4 regions of the Kocuria rosea genome follow, and region 2 is predicted to be linked to each of the others. Evidence: riboswitches for the same ligand, from Rfam matches in the RefSeq annotation. Region 2 holds a riboswitch; each other region holds the start of a gene.

Region 1 (5,164 bases), 1.4 Mb from region 2:
CTGCTCGGTGTAGACGTGGCGGAACAGCTCGAGCGGGTCGATCTCCACGTCGGCGTTCATGCCGTCGCGCAGGGCCGTGGCGACGTCCTCGGCGGCGGCGGCGATGCGCTGCTCCGCCGCGTCGTCGAGCACGCCCTCGGCGCCGAGGTAGGCGCGCATCCGGGTCACCGGGTCCTTGGCGATCCACTCCTGCACCTCGGCGTCGTCCCGGTAGCGGGTGGCGTCGTCGGCGTTGGTGTGCGCCTGCATGCGGTAGGTGTGCGCCTCCACGAGGAGGGGCTCGGACTCGGAGCGGGCCAGGTCCACGGCGCGCCGCAGGGTGGCGAGCAGCGCCACGAGGTCGTTGCCGTCCACGCGCTCGCCGGCCATGCCGTAGCCGACCGCCTTGTGGGCGAGGCTCGGGGCCGCGGACTGCTGGGACAGGGGCACGGAGATCGCGTAGCCGTTGTTCTGCACGAAGAACACGACCGGCAGCTTGAACACGGCCGCGAAGTTCAGGGCCTCGTGGAAGTCGCCCTCGCTGGTGGCGCCGTCCCCGCACATCGCCAGGACCACGGTGTCCTCGCCGCGCAGCTTGGCGGCGTGGGCCACGCCCACCGCGTGCAGCAGCTGGGTGGTGAGCGGGGTCGACTGGATGCCCACGTGGTGCTCGTGCGGGTCGTAGCCGCTGTGCCACTCACCGCGGAAGATCGCCATGACCTGCATCGGGTCCACGCCCTTGGTCATGACCGCCACGGTGTCCCGGTAGGTGGGGAACAGCCAGTCGCCCTCCTCGAGGCACAGGGCGGCCGCCACCTGGCAGGCCTCCTGGCCGTGGCTGGACGGGTAGACGGCCATCCTGCCCTGGCGGACCAGCGCGGAGTTCTGGTCGTTGACCCGCCGCCCGACCACCAGCTTCTCGTAGGCGCCCAGCAGGACGTCCGGGGCCGGCAGCGGGTACTCGTGGCCGGGGCCGGTGCCCTGCTCCTCGGGGGCGAGCAGCCGCCCGCTCGGGTCGACCATGCGGATCTCACCGCGGGCCGGGAGCATGTACTGCTCCGGTGTGATGCCGAAGCTCTGGGAGGCCCGGAGGATCGGGTCCTCGGGGGTCTCGACGGTCTGGCTCATGGTGTCCCCTCGGTCGGTCCCCGGTGCGGCCGCGGTCCGGGGAGGGCAGGAAGGTGGTGCGGCTCTGTCTCCCCAGTATGGGAACCGGGCATGGTTCGTATCCACAGAGTGGGGAAAATGCAGAAGTCTGAGACGGACAGTGCACCGCGCGTGGACGAAATGTTCTAGTGTGGCGTGGAGCACACGCATTCGTCCGACACGTTCCGGGCCCCGCGCCCGACCCGCCCCGAAGGAGCCCGCCGTGCCCTCGACCCCCGTGCCGCTGGACGAGACCGACCGGAAGATCCTCGCGGAGCTGTCCCGGGACGCGAGGCAGTCCGTGACGGCGATCGCCGCGGCCGTGCACGTCTCCCGCGCCCACGCCTACGCCCGGATCAACCGGCTCCGGGACGAGGGGGTGATCCTGCGCTTCAGCACCGTGATCGACCCGGTCCGGGCGGGCCTGCAGGCCTCCGCGTACGTGACGCTCAAGCTCCAGCAGAACACCTGGCGGGAGCTGTGCGCCCAGCTCCAGGCGATCCCCGCCGTGCACCACATCGCCCTGGTGGGCGGGAACTTCGACGTCATGCTCCTCGTGCGGGCCGTGGACACCGTGCACCTGCGGCAGGTGATCTTCGAGCACGTCCAGCAGCTGCCCGGCGTGGTGGACACCCAGACGTTCCTGATCTTCGAGGACATCGACACCCGGGCCTGACGCGCCGGCCCCGCGCCGGGCCCGGCGCGCACGGCCGGCGTCACGAACCGTCACGGTCGTCATCTTCCGACGCGGAGGGACACCCACTACCTCTGCGCATAGTGTTGTTCCAGCTTCACGAGACGTGACCGCCAAGCTCCGACTTGGTCACGCACCAACCCCATGCTCATTGGGTGGTTCGGATGAGGAAGCGGCCTGCATCTTCCGCGGCGTGCCCACCGGGCCCGCGCGGATGACCGGTGCGGGTAAGAGCAAGGCACAGGAGCAGCGCCATGTCCATCCCCGTGACCGACCACGACCTCGCGACCCGGCAGATCCACGCCGGCACCCACGACCAGGTCGTCCAGCGCACCCTGACGGTGCCGATCTACCAGACCGCGGCCTTCGAGTTCCCGGACTACGAGGCGGCCCGGCAGATGTTCGCCCAGACCCGGCCGGGCTTCACCTACACGCGCACCGGCAACCCCACGGTGGCCGTGCTCGAGCAGCGGATCAGCGACCTCGAGGGCGGCGCGGGCGCCGTGGCGACCGGTTCTGGCCAGTCCGCCGTGGCCGTGGCGCTGCTGGCCCTGCTCGGCCAGGGCGCCGGGAAGCACCTCGTGGCCTCCGAGAAGCTCTACGGGGGCACGGTGGACCTGCTCACCGACTCCTTCGCGGACTACGGCATCGAGGTCTCCTTCGTGGACCCCACCGCCCCGGGGGCGTGGGCCGCGGCCGTGCGCCCCGACACCCGCGCGTTCCTGCTCGAGTCCATCGGCAACCCGCTGGCCACCCTCCCGGACCTGCCCGGGATCGCCGACGTCGCCCGGGCCGCCGGGGTGCCCGTCGTCGTCGACAACACCCTCGCGTCCCCGGCCCTGTACCGGCCGCTGGAGAAGGGCGCGGACATCGTGGTGCACTCGGCCACCAAGTTCCTGGGCGGGCACGGCAACGCGCTCGCCGGGGCGGTCGTGGACGGCGGGACCTTCGACTGGTCCGCCCGGCCGGACAAGTGGCCGCAGTTCACCCAGGCCCGCGCCCGCTGGGGCGGACTCAGCCTCGTCGACAAGTGCGCCGCCGCCAGCCCCTACCTGCACCTGGTCCGGGCGAAGTACGTGCACGACCTCGGCACCACGCTCTCCCCGTTCAATGCCAGCCAGATCCTGCAGGGCACCGAGACCCTCGACCTGCGCGTGGCCCGCCACACGGCCTCGGCGCTGGCGGTGGCCGAGTTCCTGGCCGGGCACCCCGCCGTCGCCCGCGTCCACCACCCCGGCGTGCCCGGGGACCCCGGCGCCGGGATCGCGGCCCGGGACTTCCCGCGCGGGACCGGCTCCGTGTTCTCCTTCGACCTCGCCGCCCCGGACGGCGCCGTGGGCCCGTTCATCGACGCGCTCCGGCTGTTCAAGCTGGTCGCCAACATCGGGGACACCCGCAGCCTCGTGGCCCACCCGGCGGCCATGACGCACTGCCGCCTGACCCCCGAGCAGCGCCGGGCCGGCGGGATCGCCGAGACCACGATCCGGCTCTCGATCGGCCTCGAGTCCCCCCAGGACCTCGTGGCCGACCTCGGCCAGGCCCTCGACACCGTCGTCACCGCCGTCCAGACCACCCGGAAGTGAGCCCCGCCATGACGTCCCCCACCGAGACCCGCACCCGCCACCGGGGCTTCACGACCACCGCCGTCCACGCCGGCCAGGAGCCCGACCCGCTGACCGGGGCGGTCATCCCGCCGATCTACCAGACCTCCACGTTCGCCCAGGACGGGATCAACGTGCTGCGCGCCGGGCACGAGTACAGCCGCGGCTCCAACCCCACCCGCAGCGGCTTCGAGGAGCAGCTCGCGGCCCTGGAGCGCGGCGAGCGGGGGTTCGCGTTCGCCTCGGGGATCGCGGCAGAGGACGCCCTGCTGCGCGCCGTGCTGCGCCCGGGCGACCACATCGTGCTCGGCGCCGACGGCTACGGCGGCACCAACCGGCTGATCACCCGGGTCCTCGCCCCGTGGGACATCGGGCACACGCCCGTGGAGATCACGGACCTCGACGCCGTCCGGGCGGCCGTGCGCCCCGGCGCCACGAAGGTGCTGTGGCTCGAGACGCCGTCCAACCCGCTGCTCGGCATCGCCGACGTGGCGGCGTGGGCGCAGCTGGCCCGGGACGCCGGGGCGCTGCTCGTCGTCGACAACACCTTCGCGTCCCCGTACCTGCAGACCCCCCTCGAGCTCGGCGCGCACGCCGTGGTGCACTCCACCACGAAGTACATCGGGGGGCACTCGGACGTGCTCGGCGGCGCCGTGGTCGTGGGCGCGGCCCAGTGGCGCGGGGCCCCGCTCGCCGAGGCGGTCGGCTTCCAGCAGTTCGCCGCCGGCGCCGTGGCGGGCCCCCAGGACAGCTACCTGGCCGCCCGCGGGCTCAAGACCCTGAGCCTGCGGATGGAGCGCCACCAGGACAACGCGCAGCGGATCGCCGAGTGGCTCCTGGAGCGCCCCGAGGTCGCGCAGGTGCTCTACCCCGGGCTGCCCGGGCACCCCGGCCACGCGCTCGCCGCCGCGCAGATGCGCGGGTTCGGCGGCATGGTCTCCTTCCGGCTGACCGGCGGGGAGGCCGCGGCCCGGGCGGTGGCGGAGGGCACCCGGCTGTACTCGCTGTCGGTGAGCCTGGGCGGGGTGGAGTCCCTGGTCTGCTACCCCTCGGAGATGACGCACGCCTCCGTGAAGGGCACCGCGCTGGCCGTGCCCGTGGACCTGGTGCGGCTCTCGGTGGGCATCGAGGACGTCGAGGACCAGCTGGAGGACCTCGAGCGCGCGCTCACCGCCTGACCGGTCCTTTCCGCCCGGTCGGCTGCGCCGCCGGCGCCGCCGGTTCCGCCGGGTCAGCGGGCGGCGCCCGGTCCGCCCCCTGGGTCCGGCCTGACGGATGCGTCCGGCTCCGGCCAGGCCGGAGCCGGATCCTCCCGGCCGAGGAGCAGCCGGCGGACCAGGTGCACGAGCATGGCAGTGAACACCATCGCCCAGGCGCTCAGGGCCACCCACAGCCAGACGGCCCCGACCAGACCCACGATCGGCAGGTCGTCCGCGCGGCCCAGATAGATGCTGGCCACGGCGTACATCCCCAGCGGGAAGACCACACTCCACAGCGAGGACTCGTAGCGCAGCGGCACCCGGTGCACGCGGTGGCGCCACCACCCGGCCGCCACCAGGGCCGGGATCAACCAGGTGGCGAACGCCCAGAAGACCAGGCCCAGACCCGCCACGAGCCCGCGGACCACGGCGACCATCGGGGTGTCGGACATCTCCACGATCCGGGAGGCCGCCAGCACGGTGATGGCGCACGCGCCCATCGCCACCCAGTACGGCGGGGTCAGGTCGACCGGCCGCAGCGGATA
Region 2 (5,164 bases):
AACTCCTCGGCGATCTCGTAGCGCTCGTCGTGGGAGATCTGCTCCGTCAGCCCGTGGTTCTCGGCGGCCGACTTCAGGTAGGACGTCACCACGTTGAAGCCCATCCGGCCCTTCGTGAGGTGGTCGAGGGTCGCGAACTTCCGGGCGAGCGGGTACGGCTGCTCGTAGGTGATCGCGCTCGTCACGCCGAAGCCGAGGTGCTTCGTCACGGCCGCCATCGCGGAGATCTGCATGAAGGGGTCGTTGACCGGGATCTGGGTGGCGTCCCGGATCACCGGGGCCGCGGAGTTCTGGTAGACGTCGTAGTACCCGACGACGTCCGCGAGGAACAGCGCGTCGAAGAGCCCCTTCTCCAGGACCTGGGCGACGTCCGTCCAGTACTCGATCGTGTTGTACTCGTCCGCCCGGGAGCGGGGGTGCTTCCACAGACCGGGGGCCTGGTGGCCCACGCAGGTCATGTCGAAGGCGTTCAGGGCGATGCGCTTGCTCATGGGGTGTTCCTCCCGGGTCGATGCCGACCCGCGCCCGTGCGTCGTGGAGACCTGCCCGCGGGTCCGACGCACTGGTGGGCGCCGTACTTGCCGCGGAACACGTGCACCGCGGCCCGATGTTCATCTGGGGCACCCCGCTACGGGAGAGGGTTGCCGCCCGACCAGCCAGAGCTTCGTGTCGGGACTCGTCATCGTCGTCGGGGGACAGCTTAGCGGGTGGCCCCTGACCGGGTGCAACCCCTGTGCGGTCCCGCCGCACGGGGACGGTCCCGGCCCGCATCGGGCCTGCGCCCACCCGGTTCGGGCGGCTCCGCCGGGTCGCTCAGCCGGGTCGTTCAGCCGGGCGGGGCGAGCGGCGGGGTCCGGCCCGGGTCCAGGGTCCAGCCCCGCCGGAGCAGGGACCGGAGCTCGATCAGGGGGCAGGTGTCCATGACCACGTCGAGGCCGGCCCGCTCCGCCCGGGCGGCGGCGTCCTCGTCGACGACGCCCAGCTGCAGCCACACCGCGGCGGCGCCCACGGCGATGGCCTGGTCCACCACCGCGCCGACGCGGCGGGAGTTCACGAAGCAGTCCACCACGTCGATCGGCCCCGGGACCTCGGCGAGCGTGCGGTGGCCGGGCTCGCCGTGCACCGGCTCGCCCTTCGGGTTGACCGGGACGATCGTCATGCCGAGGTCGTCCCGGATCCGCTTCGCCACCGAGTGCGCCGGACGGGCCGTGTTGCCGGTCAGCCCCACCACGGCCCACCGGCCGGGCCGTGTCATGAGGCGGTCGATGACGGCGGGGTCGTTGCGGCTCATGCCCCCAGCCTGGCACGGAACCCGTTCCCCCTCCTTCTTCCTCCGCGGGATTGCACGTGTCGGCGACCTCGCGGAGGGGGGAGGGTCAGGAGAAGAGCGGCAGGAGGTCCGCGTGCGCGCCCAGCTCCGCACGCTCCTGGGCGGTCAGCTCCGCCCGGCCGGTGCCCACGCGGGCGAAGTGCTCGTCGCTCCAGTGCTCGAGCGGTTCCCGCTCCCACAGGTCGGTGAGGACCCGGCGGACCTCGGCGAGCCCGTCCACGGCGGGACCCGGGGAGCCGTCCAGGTGCTGGATCAGGTCCAGGTGGTGGACCGTGGCCTCCACCGCGAGGGTGCTCAGCAGGTCCTCGACGCCCAGCACGTGCCCCTGGGTGCGGACCGCGCCGTCGCCGCAGTGCTGCGCGGCGTGCACGAGCGCCCGGGTGGTCTCGCGGTGGAGGGCGCGCACCGGCTCCCAGTCCAGGACCATGGACGCGGCCACGCGGGTGTGGCGCCGGGCCTCGGCGGCCCCCGCGGGATCGCCGCCCCAGTCGGTCCAGTAGGTCGCGGCGTCCCGGTCGGGGCGGGCGGTGGTGGGCGTGTGCAGCGCGACCAGCCCCCGCAGGGCGTCCATCGCGCAGTGGTGGGTGAGGTCCCGGACCGACCACCCCGGGCAGCCCGTGGCGGCCCAGGAGTCGTCGTCGCCGAGCCCGTCGAGGACCGCGCCGAACGCCGCGCAGGCGTCGCGCACCAGGTCCGCCCGGGCCGGGCTTCTGCGGCTCGTCATGGGTCCATGGTGGGGCACGGAGGGCTCCCGTGCCAGCGATGTGTCGCGATCACCACGGATGCGACGGATTTGCCAGGGAACACGCCGAGGACGTTCAATTGGTGGTGTAACCATCCGGAGCGGCTGAGAGACCTGGCTCGTCGACGTCGCAGCAACCGGCACGGATCCGTCTGATCCTCCGTGCGAGGTGCTAATGCCAGGACCGATGGAGTTGATCATGAGCACTTCCCTGCTGGGCTCTGCGCCGGCCACCGCACCGGGCACCGCGAAGCGCGCCTTCTCCGTGGCCTTCGAGCGCGTCGGCAAGGCCTTCCCGTCCGGCCGCGAGACCCACTACGTCCTGCAGGACGTCGACGTCACGGCCCGGCCCGGCGAGGTCCTGGCGGTCCTGGGGCCCTCGGGGTGCGGCAAGTCCACGCTGCTGCGGGCCGCCGCGGGGCTCGACACCGCCTCGGCCGGACGGGTGCTCATCGACGGCACCCCCGTGTCCGGCATCGACCCGCGCTGCGCGGTCGCCTTCCAGGAGCCCCGCCTGCTGCCGTGGCGCTCGGTGCGCGAGAACGTCCGCCTGGGCCTGCCCCGCGGACTCCCCCGGGACGAGGGGGACGCCGTGATCGACGACCTGCTGCGCCTGGTGGGGCTCACCGCGCACGCCGGCCACCGTCCCCGCGCGGTCTCCGGCGGCATGGCCCAGCGCGCGTCCCTGGCCCGGGCCCTGGCCCGCAATCCCGGGGTCCTGCTGCTCGACGAGCCCTTCGGCGCGCTCGACGCCCTGACCCGCCTGCAGATGCAGGACCTGCTGCTCACGATCCACGCGGCCCAGCCCACCACCGTCCTGCTCGTCACCCACGACGTCGACGAGGCGCTGCAGCTCGCGGACCGGATCGTGGTCCTGGGCCGGACCGGGCCCACCGCCCCGGCCTCGATCAGCACGATCCTCGCCGTCCCCGGCGAGCGCCCCCGGGACCGGGCCTCCGAGGTCCTCGCCGAGCTGCGCGTGCAGCTCCTCGGCCACCTCGGCGTCGACACCCACCACCCCGCGACCCGCTGACGCGGCCCGCCCCCACCCCGACTCCCCTCCCCGGACCAGCGGCGGCACCCGCCCGCGCCGCCCGGCACCGTCCGTCCACCACGAAAGGCTCCGCCATGCCCCTGCCCCAGCGCTCCGTCCGCACCGTCCCCGCACTCGCCGCCGTCCTGGCCCTGGGCCTGACCGGGTGCATGGCCGGTGAGGGCTCCGGTGAGCCGCCCGCGGAGGCCGCCGGGGACGGCACCGTCCGCGTGGACTGGGCCACCTACAACCCGCTCTCCGTGGTGATCAAGGAGAAGGGCTGGCTCGAGACCGCGTTCGCCGAGGAGGGCATCGAGGTGGAGTGGGTGCAGTCCGCCGGGTCGAACAAGGCCAACGAGGCGCTGCGTGCGGAGGCGGTGGACATCGGCTCCACCGCGGGCTCCGCGGCGCTGCTGGCCCGCAGCAACGGCACCCCGATCCGGGTGATCGACCTCTACTCGCAGCCGGAGTGGTCCGCCCTGGTCACCACCGCCGGCAGCGAGGTGCAGGAGGTCGCGGACCTCGAGGGCCGCACCGTGGCCGCGACCAAGGGCACCGACCCGTACTTCTTCCTGCTCCAGGCCCTCGACGAGGCCGGTGTGGACGCCGGGGACGTCACGATCCAGAACCTGCAGCACGCCGACGGCCGCGCCGCCCTGGAGAACGGCCAGGTGGACGCCTGGTCCGGGCTCGACCCGATCATGGCCGCCGCGGAGGAGAACGGCGCGGAGCTGTTCTACCGCAACGTCGACTTCAACACCTACGGCTTCCTCAACGCCCACGAGAGCTTCCTCGAGGAGCAGCCCGAGGCCGCCCAGACCGTGGTGGACGTCTACGCCTACGCCCGGCAGTGGGCGCAGGAGAACACGGAGGAGACCGCGCAGCTGCTCGCCGAGGCGGCCGGGATCGAGCTGTCCGTGGCCGAGAAGGTGCTCGAGCGCACCAACCTGGACATCGACCACGTGCCGGGCGACGAGCAGCTGGCGGTCCTCGAGAAGGTCGGGCCGATCTTCGTGGAGTCCGACGACGTGGCCGGCCAGGAGCAGATCGACGAGGCGCTCGGGAGCATCGTGGAGAGCTCCTACGCCGAGAACGCCGACGCGTCCCGCGCGGCCGAGCTGGTCGGGGCCGGGCAGTGACGCAGCCCCTGTCCCCCGCCGAGGAGGCGGAGCGGTTCGACGACGCCCCCGCCGCGGCCCCCCGGCGGCGGCCGCTGCTGCGCACCGGCCTGGGCCTGCTGCTGCCCGCCGCGCTGCTGCTGCTGTGGCACGTGCTGTCCACCGCCGGGGTCTTCAGCGCCGTGCAGCTGCCGGCCCCGCTCGCGGTGCTCGAGGCCGGGATCGGCCTGCTGGCCGGCGGGGACCTGTGGACCCACGTGGGCATCTCGACCCAGCGCGTGCTGATCGGCTTCCTGATCGGCGCCGGGCTCGGCCTCGTGGCCGGGTCCTTCATCGGCCTCTCCCGCTGGGGCTCCACACTGGTGGGCCCCACGATCGGGGCGTTCCGGGCGGTGCCGTCCCTGGCGTGGGTGCCGCTGCTGCTGCTGTGGATCGGCCTCGGCGAGGACTCCAAGGTCACGCTGGTGGCCATCGGCGCGTTCTTCCCGGTCTACACCACCGTCTCCGCGGCCCTGCAGCACGTGGACCGCAACCTCATCGAGGCGGCGCGGGCGTTCGGGCTGCACGGGCTGCGCCTGCTCACCGCGGTGCAGCTGCCGGCCGTCATGCCGTCGGTCATCTCGGGGCTGCGCCTGGCCCTGGCCCAGGCGTGGCTGTTCCTCGTGGCCGCCGAGCTGCTGGGCGCCTCCATGGGCCTGGGCTGGCTGCTCACCGACTCGCAGAACAACGGCCGCACCGACCGCCTGCTCCTCGCCATCGTGCTGCTCGCGGTGCTCGGCAAGGCGACGGACGCGCTGCTGGGGGTCTTCGAGAAGTGGGCCGCCAAGAAATGGGCCTGACACGTGCGCCTGGCACAGTGGAACCGTCGTCCGTGCCGGCCGGAAAGGACAGCAGCACCGTGAGCTTCAGCTGGAGCGACCCCTCCTCCCCCACCCCCAATC
Region 3 (5,164 bases), 1.8 Mb from region 2:
GGTCGGTCTCCTGGGTGCGGTCCTTGATCTCCCCGAAGATCGTCTCCCGCAGGCCCGTGAGGTGGACGGTGGCGGACTCCGCGTACTCGTTCTCCGCGGTGAGGTGGGCCAGCACCTCGGGGGAGTCCTTGTCCCGCATCCACTCGTACGGGTCGGAGAACACGTGGCCGTGGAAGGCGCGCTCGACGGGCTGCTGGCGGATCTGCGGGGGAAGGACAGTCATGGTCCCCATCCTAGGGAAGACGTCCCGGGTGGGGAGGGGCGGTCCGGGCGGGCCCGGGGGCGCCCGGCGCGGGCTGCACGGGGCGGCCGGCGGGCCGGTGCCAGAATGGCCGCATGAGCACCCATGCCCACCTCGCCCCGCGACCGCCCGCCTTCGGCTCCACCCGCGCCGACCTGTGGGTGCAGGTGCTCCTGGTGCTCGGGGTGTCCCTGGGCGCCTCGGCCCTCTGGGCGGTGCTGTCCCTCGCCGAGCACCTGGCGCGCGGACCGCTCTCCGAGGCGCAGGCCACGATGAACCCGCCGCTGAGCCCGCAGCCCCTCATCGACCTGCTGCGCCAGCTCACCGGGATCGCCCTGGACCTGGTGCCGGTGCTGCTCGCGCTCTACCTGCTCGCCGGCTCCGCCGGGGCGCTGGGCACGGTCCGCCGGCGGATCGGCCTCGACGCCCGGATGCCCCTCCCGGACCTGGGCCTCGGCACCGTGCTCTTCCTGCTCATGGGCCTGGGCACGCTGGCGCTCTACGGCGCCGGCCGGGCCCTGGGCGTCACCGCGGAGGTGACCACGTCCGGGCTCGCCGCGCACTGGTGGACGGTGCCCGTGCTGCTGCTCTCGGCCGTGCGCCACGCCCTGGTCGAGGAGGTCGTGGTGGTCGCGTTCCTGACCGACCGGCTGACCCGCATCGGGTGGAGCTGGCCCGTGGTGCTGGTGGTCACGGCCCTGTTCCGCGGCAGCTACCACCTCTACCAGGGGATCGGGCCCTTCCTCGGCAACGTGGTGATGGGCCTCGTCTTCGCGGAGCTCTACCGGCGCACCGGCCGGGTGATGCCCCTCGTCGTCGCGCACTTCCTGCTGGACGCCGTCGGCTTCCTCGGGGCCGCCCGGCTGCTGGGCTGAGCCCCGCCCCGCGGGGCGCGGCCCAGCCGCCGGGCACCGCGGGTCCGGCCGCGGACCGGACCGGGCCGGCCTCAGATGGTGACGGCGCCGTCCGGGGTGCTGAACGAGACGGAGAGCACCCCGGGGGTGCCGTCCGGATAGCGCCAGTCGACCTCGAGGTCCTCGAGCGCGGTCTCGACGGGGGCGCCCAGCCACTCGGCGACCCGCTCCGGGGCACCGGCGATGGTCATCCCCGCGAGCCCCACGTCCGTGATCCGCGCCTGGGACGGGTGCATCTCCGGGGCGGAGTCGAAGTGGATCATGAACGGCAGCTGCGGATCGGCGATCAGGCCCTTGACGCCGATCTGGTGCCACTCCAGGCACCGGCCGTCCGGGAACACCCGGTGGCCGGGCACGGAGCGGCGCCCCAGGCGCTGCTCGAAGGGGGCGAGGTCCTCGACCTCCACGACCCAGCCCAGCCAGCCGCCGCCGGCCGCGGACCGGGCCCGCACGGCCTGCCCGAAGGGGGCCTTCTCCGCCGCCGGGTGCTGGAGGACCTCGACGACCTCCACGTACTGGTGGTTCGTGAGCGGCAGGATCATGTTGCGGGTGCCGAAACGGGGGTGCACCCCGCCCTTGACCGGTTCGATCCCGAGCTGGTCGGCGATGCGCTCGGTGGTGGCCTCCAGGCCCTCCGGGCGGCAGGCGTAGGACACGTGGTCGACTCTCATGGGCACATCGTGGCACCCTGTGAGTTTCGTCTCCAAATCGGTCCGCGACGCGCCGGGCACCGTGCGGGCGGCACCCCGGCCGGGGCGTCACGCCCGACCCCGGCTTGACGCCGTGCGGGCCTGATCCGGAGAATGCTGTCCAGGTCATGAGCGCCAGCGTCCAAGCCCCAGCTAGCTGGCCGGCAACCCTCCACCGCGGTGGGGTGCCCTGGGTGAAGACCAGGCTCCTCGCGTCCGGCGAGCGAGCAAGCGCGGGTCCCCGGCGCCCGGCCGTTCCCGGCCGCACCGCCTCGGCCGGGACGGGACCCCTGAGATCCACAAGGAGTCCCACGGCATGTCCGATCTCCCCGCCTCCAGCACCGACGCCTCCGCCGCCCGCACCGACGTGGCCGCGGCCGAGCGCCCCACCCCCGAGAACCCCGGGGGCTGGGCCTTCGAGACCCGGCAGATCCACGCGGGGCAGAGCCCCGACCCGGTCACCGGCTCGCGCGCCCTGCCGATCCACCAGACCACGTCCTTCGTCTTCCCCGACGCCCAGACCGCCGCCGACCGCTTCGCGCTCGCCGAGCTCGGCCCGATCTACACGCGGATCGGCAACCCGACCACGGAGGTCGTGGAGAACCGGATCGCCGCCCTGGAGGGCGGCGTGGGCGCCCTCATGCTCAGCGCGGGGCAGTCGGCGACGACGTTCGCCGTGCTCAACGTCGCCGGCGCGGGAGACCACCTCGTGGCCAGCCCCAGCCTGTACGGCGGGACCTACAACCTCTTCAAGTTCACGCTGCCCAAGCTCGGCATCGAGACCACCTTCGTCTCCGACCCCGACGATCCCGAGGCGTGGCGGCGGGCGGTCCGGCCGAACACGAAGGCCTTCTTCGCCGAGACGATCCCGAACCCGCGCAACGACGTCCTCGACATCGAGACGGTCTCCGGGATCGCCCACGACCACGAGGTCCCGCTCATCGTGGACAACACCGTGGCGACCCCCTACCTCGTCCAGCCCCTGCGCTGGGGCGCGGACGTCGTGGTGCACTCGGCCACCAAGTTCCTCGGCGGGCACGGCACGGCCATCGGCGGCGTGATCGTGGACTCCGGGGCCTTCGACTACGGCCGCTACCCGGACCGCTTCCCCGGCTTCAACCAGCCGGACGAGTCCTACGGCGGCCTCGTCTACGCCGAGGCCCTGGGCGCGGAGGGGCCCTTCGGCGTCAACCTGTCCTACATCCTCAAGGCCAGGGTGCAGCTGCTGCGCGACCTCGGCTCGGCGATCTCCCCGTTCAACGCGTTCCTCATCGAGCAGGGCATCGAGACGCTGTCCCTGCGGATGGAGCGGCACGTGGCCAACGCCGGGACGGTGGCCCGCTGGCTCGAGGCCCGCGAGGACGTGCGCTCGGTGTCCTGGGCCGGGCTGGAGTCCTCCCCGTGGCACGAGCGGGCGCAGAAGTACGCGCCCCGGGGCGCCGGGTCGATCCTGGGCTTCGTCCTCGACGGCGGCCGGGAGGCCGGGGCCGCCTTCGTGGACGCCCTGACCCTGCACTCGAACGTCGCCAACATCGGCGACGTGCGCTCCCTCGTGATCCACCCCGCGTCCACCACGCACAGCCAGCTCCTGCCCGAGGAGCAGCTGGCCGCCGGCGTGGAGCCCGGCTTCGTGCGCCTGTCCGTGGGCCTGGAGCACATCGACGACATCCTGGCGGACCTGGAGCAGGGCTTCGCCGCGGCCGCGGCCGCGCAGGGAGGACAGGAGTGACCGTGACGGTCGTGAGGGGCTCCGGCGCCGGGACCGCCGTCCGCGAGGACGGCGTGCCGCGGGTCGCCGGGATCGGCGAGCTCGAGCTCGAGTCGGGCTTCCGGCTGCCCGACGTCCGGATCGCCTACGAGACGTGGGGGACGCTCGCCCCGGACGCCTCCAACGCGGTGCTCGTCGAGCACGCCCTCACCGGGGACACCCACGTGGCGGCCGGCCGGGCCCGCCCCGGCGCCCCCGAGGCCGAGCGGCGCGCCGCCGAGAGCGGCGGCTGGTGGGAGGGCCTGATCGGCCCCGGCGCCGCCATCGACACGGACCGGTGGTTCGTGGTCTGCACCAACATCGTGGGCGGCTGCTACGGGTCCACGGGCCCGGCGACTCCCACGCCGCCGAGCGTGGACCCCGAGGGCCGCCCCTGGGGCTCCCGCTTCCCGCTCATCACCGTCCGGGACTCCGTGCACGCCGAGGCGGCGCTGGCCGACGCCCTCGGCATCGACGCCTGGCGCCTGGTCATCGGCGGCTCCATGGGCGGGGCCCGCGCCTTGGAGTGGGCCGTGACCTACCCGGACCGCGTCCGGGCGTGCGCGGTGGTCGCCGCGTGCGCCCAGTCCAGCGCCGAGCAGCTCGCGTGGGGCCAGGCGCAGAACCTCGCGATCCGCCAGGACCCGCACTTCCGCGGCGGGGACTACTACGACGGCCCGCTGCCCGTCACGGGCCTGGGACTGGCCCGGCGGATCGCCCACATCACCTACCGCTCGGCCGACGAGCTGCACCACCGGTTCGGGCGCTCGCCGCAGGCCGAGGAGCAGGTCATCGACACGCACGCCGGCGGGCGGGGGCGCTACCAGGTGGAGAGCTACCTCGACCACCAGGCGTCCAAGCTGGCGGGCCGCTTCGACGCCAACAGCTACCTCGCCGTCAACGAGACGCTCATGTCCCACGACGTCGCCCGGGGCCGCGGCACGCTCGAGGAGGCGCTGTCCGTGACCTCGTGCGAGTGGCTCGTGGCGGCGGTGGACTCCGACCGGCTCTACCTGCCCCGCGAGTCCGACGTCCTGGCCGCCGCGCTGCCCGGGGACGTCCGGCGGCACACCCTGACCTCGCCCTCGGGCCACGACGGCTTCCTCATCGAGGCTCCCCAGCTCGGCAAGCTGCTCGTGGAGACCGTGCTGCCCGAGCGCTGAGCCGGGACGGGGGTCCTCAGCCGTTCCCGCTCGCTCAGCCGTCCGCGGCACCCCGGTCGTCGCCGGGGCCCGCCCCGGGTCCCTCGCCGGGCGCGACGCCGCCCCCGGGCACGGTGGGGGTGCCGAAGTGCGGCCGCTTCGGCCGGACCTGCGCCCCGGAGCTGGTGCGCCGGATCCGGCGGGCCACCCACGGGCGCAGATAGCGGTGGGCCCAGACGAGGTCCTCGCCGCGGGCCTGCCGCCAGGACGAGGGCGGGCGGTCGGGCACCACCTCGGGCACGAGGCCGTGCGCGAGGCCCAGGGTGTCCAGGGCCTCGACCGCGATCCGGTGGTGGCCCAGGGGCGAGAAGTGCAGCCGGTCGGGGTCCCACATCGCCGGGTCCGCGAGCTCCCGCAGCCCCCACAGGTCC
Region 4 (5,164 bases), 1.8 Mb from region 2:
TCCCCGGCGGGCGGGCCGTAGTACTGGGTGACGGGCTCGGCCACGGAGAAGAACAGCAGGTCGATGCCGATGCCGGCGGCGAAGAGCATCGCGGTCCAGGTGAACAGGTTGTACTGCGGCTTCGAGTGGTCGGGGCCCATCTTGATGGTCCCCTCGCGGGAGAACGCCACGACCAGGACGAAGACCGTCACCACCGTGGCGGTGAGGACGTAGAACCAGCCCATGTTGGTCGCGATCCAGCCGACCACGGCGCTGATCACCGCGGAGGCCTGGTCGGGGGCGAGGATCGCCCACAGGGAGAACAGGACGATGGTGATGCCCGAGCCGGCGAAGACCGTCCGGTTCACGGCCGGCCGGGAGCGCCCGGCGGGTGGGGTGCCGCTCTCGGGCGGTGACTGGTGCAGGGCGGAAGTCATGGGACGAGTCCTCCTGGAAGTGGTGATCCGGGTCGGGGAGCACCTGCCGGGTCCAGCGCGGACCGGGCAGGGGCGGGACGTCGTCGTGCCCGCGGACCGGTGCGGCGGCCGAAACCCGCGCCCCGGGGATGCTCAACATCGTGTCACCACCCTTCCGGTTGGTAAAGTTCTTTCTCATGAGCACCTCCTCCCGCGAGCGCATCCTCGACGGCGCCCTCGAGCTGATCCGGGGCGGCGGCACGGTCTCCCTGGCGTCGGCCGCGCGGCAGGCGGGTCTGACCAAGCCCGGGGTGATGTACCACTTCCCCACCAAGGAGGCGCTGATGCTCGCCCTGGTGGACCGGGTGATGGACGGCTGGGACGCGCAGATGGCCCGCCGCCTGCCCGGCCCCCCGGAGCAGGTGCCCGCGGCGGAACGGCTGCGCGCCTACCTCGACTGGTGCCTGTCCGGGGAGGTCGACGAGACCGACCTCGTGATGCTCACCGACCAGCGGCTGCGCGCCACGCTCAAGGAGCGCTGGGTCGCGCGGGTGGAGCCGTGGGTGCACCTGCCCGCGGACCTGCCCGCCGAGCGCCGGAGCCGGCTGCTGGCCGTGCGGCTGCTCGCCGACGGCGTGTGGTTCGCCGACGCCGCGGGCGTCTTCGCCCCCGACCCGCAGGAACGGGCCCGGGTCAGGGCGGTCGCCGACGAGCTCCTGGAGGGCTGAGCCGTGCTGCGCCGGCTGCTGCTGCTCGCCGCCGTGCTCGCCGAGGTGGCGGCCACGCTGTCGCTGAAGGCGGCTCTGGACGAGCCCGCCTGGTACGCGCTCGTCGTCGCCGGCTACCTCGCCGCGTTCACCCTCCTGGCGGCCGTGCTGCGCCGCGGCATGCCGGTGGGGGTCGCCTACGGCGTGTGGGCCGCCCTCGGGGTGATGCTCACCGCTCTGGCGGCGGCCGTGGTCTACGGTGAGCGGCTGAGCCCGGCCGTGCTGGCCGGGATCGTGCTGGTCGTGGCCGGCGTGCTCTGCGTGGAGCTCGGCTCCCGCCGCCCCGCCCGCGAGACCGAGGAGGCGGCCTGATGGCCTGGCTCTTCCTCAGTGTCTCGATCCTCACCGAGGTCGCTGGAACCCTGTCCCTGCGGATGGCCGCCCGGGGCCGCCGCCGCTGGTACGCCGCCGTGGCCGTCGGCTACCTGGTGGCGTTCACCTGCCTGAGCCTCGTCCTGGCCGAGGGCATGGCGCTGGGCGTCGCCTACGGCATCTGGTCGGCCTCCGGCGTGGCGCTGACGGCACTGGCCGGCCGGGTCCTGTTCCGCGAGCCGTTCACCTGGGTGACGGCGGCCGGGGTGGCCCTCATCGCCGGCGGAGTGCTCCTCATCGAGCTCGGCGCCCCGCCGGTCTGAGCGGTCCCCGGTGCCGGGCCGGGTCCGGCGCCCCGTCCCGGGTGGTGCGGCGCCGGATCTCGTGTAGAGTAGTCCGCAGTTGTTGAGGTTCGTTTTTGTCTTTCAAGCAGTTCGGCCCACTCGGGTGCAGCAGTTTTTCTGAGAAGACGTTTTCCATGCATCACAACTGTTTTGTTTCTCGAACGTCGGGAAACGTTCATCTCATGAAGGATCAGGTCTCCCATGACTACCGGTATCGTCAAGTGGTTCAACGCTGACAAGGGCTTCGGCTTTATCACCCCCGAGGACGGCTCCAAGGACGTCTTCGCCCACTTCTCCGCGATCAACTCGAACGGCTTCCGCTCGCTGAACGAGAACGACCGCGTCGAGTTCGAGACCCAGGACGGCCCCAAGGGCCCCCAGGCTGCGAACATCAACGTCATCTCCTAAGGATCTTCCGCGGGCTCCGGCCCGTTGATCCTCCAGAACCGTCGTCGGGCTGCGCCCGGCGGCGGTTCTGTCGTCGTACCCGCCGAGCAGCACCGGGAGGAAGCGCCGTGACCATTCCCGATCCGCTCCCCGCCGCGGAGGAGCCGGAGGACCCCTTCGTGGTGAACCGGGTCTCCGACGCCGAGCTGGACGTCTCCGTGCCGTTCGAGGTCGAGGCCTCCGAGTGGGGATTCGACGGCTCCGCCGACGAGGCCGGCGGCGGCTGGGGCTCGGCGGGGGACTACGGCCTCGAGTGAGCACCCCGCGGGTCCCACCGGCGCTCCGGACGTCACCGTCCTCCCGCACGATGGAGGCCGCAGCCCGACGGGCTGCGGCCTCCGTGCGCTCCTGTCCGCCGGCTATGCCGACAGCGGGAGGGACGAGGGGTGGAGCTTGAAGAACGGGTGCCGTCCGGTCGCCGCGAGGGCTCCGGGAACGAGGAGCTGGCGGTACTTGGCGCACCATTGCGCCGTACCCTCCGTGTGCTCCGCCGCGGCGGCCAGGTCGTCGGCCTCGGGGCTCAGGTACTCCTGCACGTCCCCGTCGGTCGACGTGAGACGGACGAGGTGGAGATCGGGGAGGGCGGTGACGGTCACGTCGATCCACTCCTCGCGCTGGTCGGTGGTGATGGCTGTTCTTTCTTCGGACATGGTCATGTTTTCTCCTGACGTTCTTGCAGGCATCCGATGGCGTTGCCCGCCGCTTCGTCATCCGATCCACCCGGGAACATCGGGTTGGCGCGCAGCGGGTCGGAGCCCCTCCACGGTTCCGCCGGGGATCGTCGATCTCCGGCCGAGGGCGTGGACGCCGCATCTCGAGAAGCAGGTTCAGGCTACCCCGCGGCACCGACACCTCGACAAGCGAGTCGTGAGTTGTGTCACTGAAACGTAATGCGCGGGGCCGTCGCCTGCGCCGTCCCCGGTACTACGGGACCCATTCCAGCGCAACGATGTGTCGTCGAGATGTCCGGGCGGTGACACCCCGGGGAAGGCCTGTGCACAGGAGGGGGCACCGGATCCGGCCGGGTCGCCGCACGCGGACACGGTTCGGCCGATGTGGTTCAATGGGGAGAGCTTCAAGAGACCCGGTCGGCAAGCTCCGACTTGACCGGGCACCAACCCCATGTTCACGGGTGGTTCGGATGACGAAGCGGCTCGCATCGCCGCAGCAGCGGTACCCGGTGCGAGCAAGAGCGCACGAAGGATCCCGGTCATGTCCGACCTCCGCCACTCCGCCGCCCGCACGGGCGCGTTCCCCCAGCCCTCCCACGCCGTCCCGGCCACCGGGGACGGGACCCGCCGCGACCCCGCGCCGAGCGTCCCGGCGATCAGCGTCTCCGCCATGAGCGTCGAGGACTACGCCCGCGTGGTGCAGGTCCGCACCGAGTTCGTGGACTTCCTGCTGGCTCCGGCCCGCGGGGAGCTCGCCGCCGCGGCCTGAGGCCCGCCGCCGTGGACCTCCTCCTGGACCGTTCCGTGCTGCTGGGGGTGCGCACCCCGGAGCGCTGCCCCGAGCTGGCCGAGGTCCTGCGCCGGCACGGACACCGGCGGCTGTTCCTGCCCGCCACGGTGCTCGGGGAGCTGCTCGCCGAGCGGCCCGACGAGACGCTGTGGGCGGAGCAGCTCGAGCTGCGCTTCCCGGGCCGGGTCCTCCCCGCGGACGCCGCCGTGGCCCGGGCGTGGGGAGCGCTGGCCGCGACGGGGGCGGCCGATCCGCTCGCCGGGCTCACCGCGGCCACGGCCCTGGTCCACGGGCTGACCGTGCTGACCGCGGAGCCGGGGCGGTACGCCGGCACCGGGGCGCCCGTGCTGGACGCGTCCCCCGCCCGCCGGTAGCCCTCAGACGGCCCGGCGGTGCCGGCGGCTGCGCCCCTGCCCCTGCGCCGAGAGCGCCACGGCGCGCTCGTAGTGCTCGAGCAGCTGCCCGACCAGCACGTCCCACGTCCGGCCCTGGACCGCCGCGTGCGCCGCGACGCCGAACGCGGCCCGCTTCGCCTCGTCGCCCAGGAGATCCGCCACGTACCCGCGCAGCGCCCCGAGGTCGCCCGGGGGATAGAGCCAGCCGGTGCGGGACCGGTCCACGAGGTCGAGGGGACCGCCCCGGCCGGTCGCGACCACCGGCACCCCCGAGGCCATGGCCTCCTGGATCGTCTGGCAGAACGTCTCGAACTCGCCGGGGTGGACGAACACGTCGAAGGACGCCATGATGCGCGCCAGGTCGGCACCGCTGCGGCGCCCGGTGAAGTGGGCCTGCGGGAGCCGGCGGCGCAGGGCGTCCTCCTCCGGGCCCGAGCCCACGACCACCAGGCGGGTGCCGGGCAGGTCCGCGACCGCGGAGAGGTCCTCGACCTGCTTCTCCGGGGCGATCCGGCCCACGTAGCCGACGATCCGCCGGCCGCCGCCGACCTCCTCCCGCCACCGCTCGTCGCGGTGCCGGGGGGAGAAGCGGGTGGTGTCCACCCCGCGCCGCCACAGGTGCACGTCCTGGACGCCGTGCTCGGTGAGCTGCCGGACCGCCGCGGTGGACGGCGCGAGCGTGAGCGTGGCGAGGTTGTGCATGGAGCGCACGTGCCCCCACAGGAGCTGCTCGAGGAACGGGGCCCCGTACTTGGCCGCGTAGCCGGGCACGTCGGTCTGGTAGACCGCCACGCACGGCACCCCGAGCTGCTGGGCCGCCAGGATCGCCCGGCGGCCCAGCACGAACGGGGAGGCCACGTGGACCACGTCAGGCCGGAAGCGCTCCAGCTGCCGCCGCACCCGGGCCACGGTCCCGCCGGCCACCCGCACGGCGGGGTAGCCGGTGAGCGGAACGGCTGGCAGCCGGTGCACCGGCACCCCGTCGAGGTCCTCGACGACCTGCTCCGCCGGGCGCCCGAGCGGCGCGGGTTCGTAGGAGGGCG

Evidence for each region. A riboswitch is a leader RNA that binds a small molecule or an ion and turns the genes downstream of it on or off. The one in region 2 is predicted to bind S-adenosylmethionine.
Region 1: it holds a riboswitch for S-adenosylmethionine, as region 2 does, so the genes downstream of both, EQG70_RS15325 (O-acetylhomoserine aminocarboxypropyltransferase/cysteine synthase family protein) here and EQG70_RS03600 (ABC transporter ATP-binding protein) in region 2, are expected to answer to the same signal.
Region 3: it holds a riboswitch for S-adenosylmethionine, as region 2 does, so the genes downstream of both, EQG70_RS12115 (bifunctional o-acetylhomoserine/o-acetylserine sulfhydrylase) here and EQG70_RS03600 (ABC transporter ATP-binding protein) in region 2, are expected to answer to the same signal.
Region 4: it holds a riboswitch for S-adenosylmethionine, as region 2 does, so the genes downstream of both, EQG70_RS13420 (hypothetical protein) here and EQG70_RS03600 (ABC transporter ATP-binding protein) in region 2, are expected to answer to the same signal.

What each region holds. Positions count from the first base shown of each region.
Region 1 is NZ_CP035103.1:3,353,878-3,359,041, reverse strand. It holds gene EQG70_RS15335 (thiamine pyrophosphate-dependent enzyme) at 1-1,107, opposite strand, end outside; gene EQG70_RS15330 (Lrp/AsnC family transcriptional regulator) at 1,349-1,801, shown strand; SAM riboswitch class IV at 1,915-2,036, shown strand; gene EQG70_RS15325 (O-acetylhomoserine aminocarboxypropyltransferase/cysteine synthase family protein) at 2,074-3,402, shown strand; gene EQG70_RS15320 (cystathionine gamma-synthase) at 3,411-4,598, shown strand; gene EQG70_RS15315 (tellurite resistance/C4-dicarboxylate transporter family protein) at 4,652-5,164, opposite strand, start outside.
Region 2 is NZ_CP035103.1:781,184-786,347, reverse strand. It holds gene EQG70_RS03615 (LLM class flavin-dependent oxidoreductase) at 1-491, opposite strand, end outside; SAM riboswitch class IV at 570-684, opposite strand; gene EQG70_RS03610 (CoA-binding protein) at 827-1,291, opposite strand; gene EQG70_RS18715 (maleylpyruvate isomerase N-terminal domain-containing protein) at 1,377-2,054, opposite strand; SAM riboswitch class I at 2,162-2,266, shown strand; gene EQG70_RS03600 (ABC transporter ATP-binding protein) at 2,272-3,105, shown strand; gene EQG70_RS03595 (aliphatic sulfonate ABC transporter substrate-binding protein) at 3,201-4,244, shown strand; gene EQG70_RS03590 (ABC transporter permease) at 4,241-5,062, shown strand; gene EQG70_RS03585 (AMP-binding protein) at 5,122-5,164, shown strand, end outside.
Region 3 is NZ_CP035103.1:2,622,075-2,627,238, reverse strand. It holds gene EQG70_RS12130 (S9 family peptidase) at 1-223, opposite strand, end outside; gene EQG70_RS12125 (CPBP family intramembrane glutamic endopeptidase) at 337-1,116, shown strand; gene EQG70_RS12120 (VOC family protein) at 1,188-1,826, opposite strand; SAM riboswitch class IV at 1,969-2,084, shown strand; gene EQG70_RS12115 (bifunctional o-acetylhomoserine/o-acetylserine sulfhydrylase) at 2,161-3,573, shown strand; gene metX (homoserine O-acetyltransferase MetX) at 3,570-4,754, shown strand; gene EQG70_RS12105 (SGNH/GDSL hydrolase family protein) at 4,789-5,164, opposite strand, start outside.
Region 4 is NZ_CP035103.1:2,923,520-2,928,683, reverse strand. It holds gene betT (choline BCCT transporter BetT) at 1-416, opposite strand, end outside; gene EQG70_RS13450 (TetR/AcrR family transcriptional regulator) at 593-1,123, shown strand; gene EQG70_RS13445 (DMT family transporter) at 1,127-1,474, shown strand; gene EQG70_RS13440 (DMT family transporter) at 1,474-1,797, shown strand; gene cspE (transcription antiterminator/RNA stability regulator CspE) at 2,020-2,226, shown strand; gene EQG70_RS13430 (hypothetical protein) at 2,334-2,522, shown strand; gene EQG70_RS13425 (hypothetical protein) at 2,625-2,921, opposite strand; SAM riboswitch class IV at 3,339-3,464, shown strand; gene EQG70_RS13420 (hypothetical protein) at 3,478-3,705, shown strand; gene EQG70_RS13415 (PIN domain-containing protein) at 3,717-4,100, shown strand; gene EQG70_RS13410 (glycosyltransferase family 4 protein) at 4,104-5,164, opposite strand, start outside.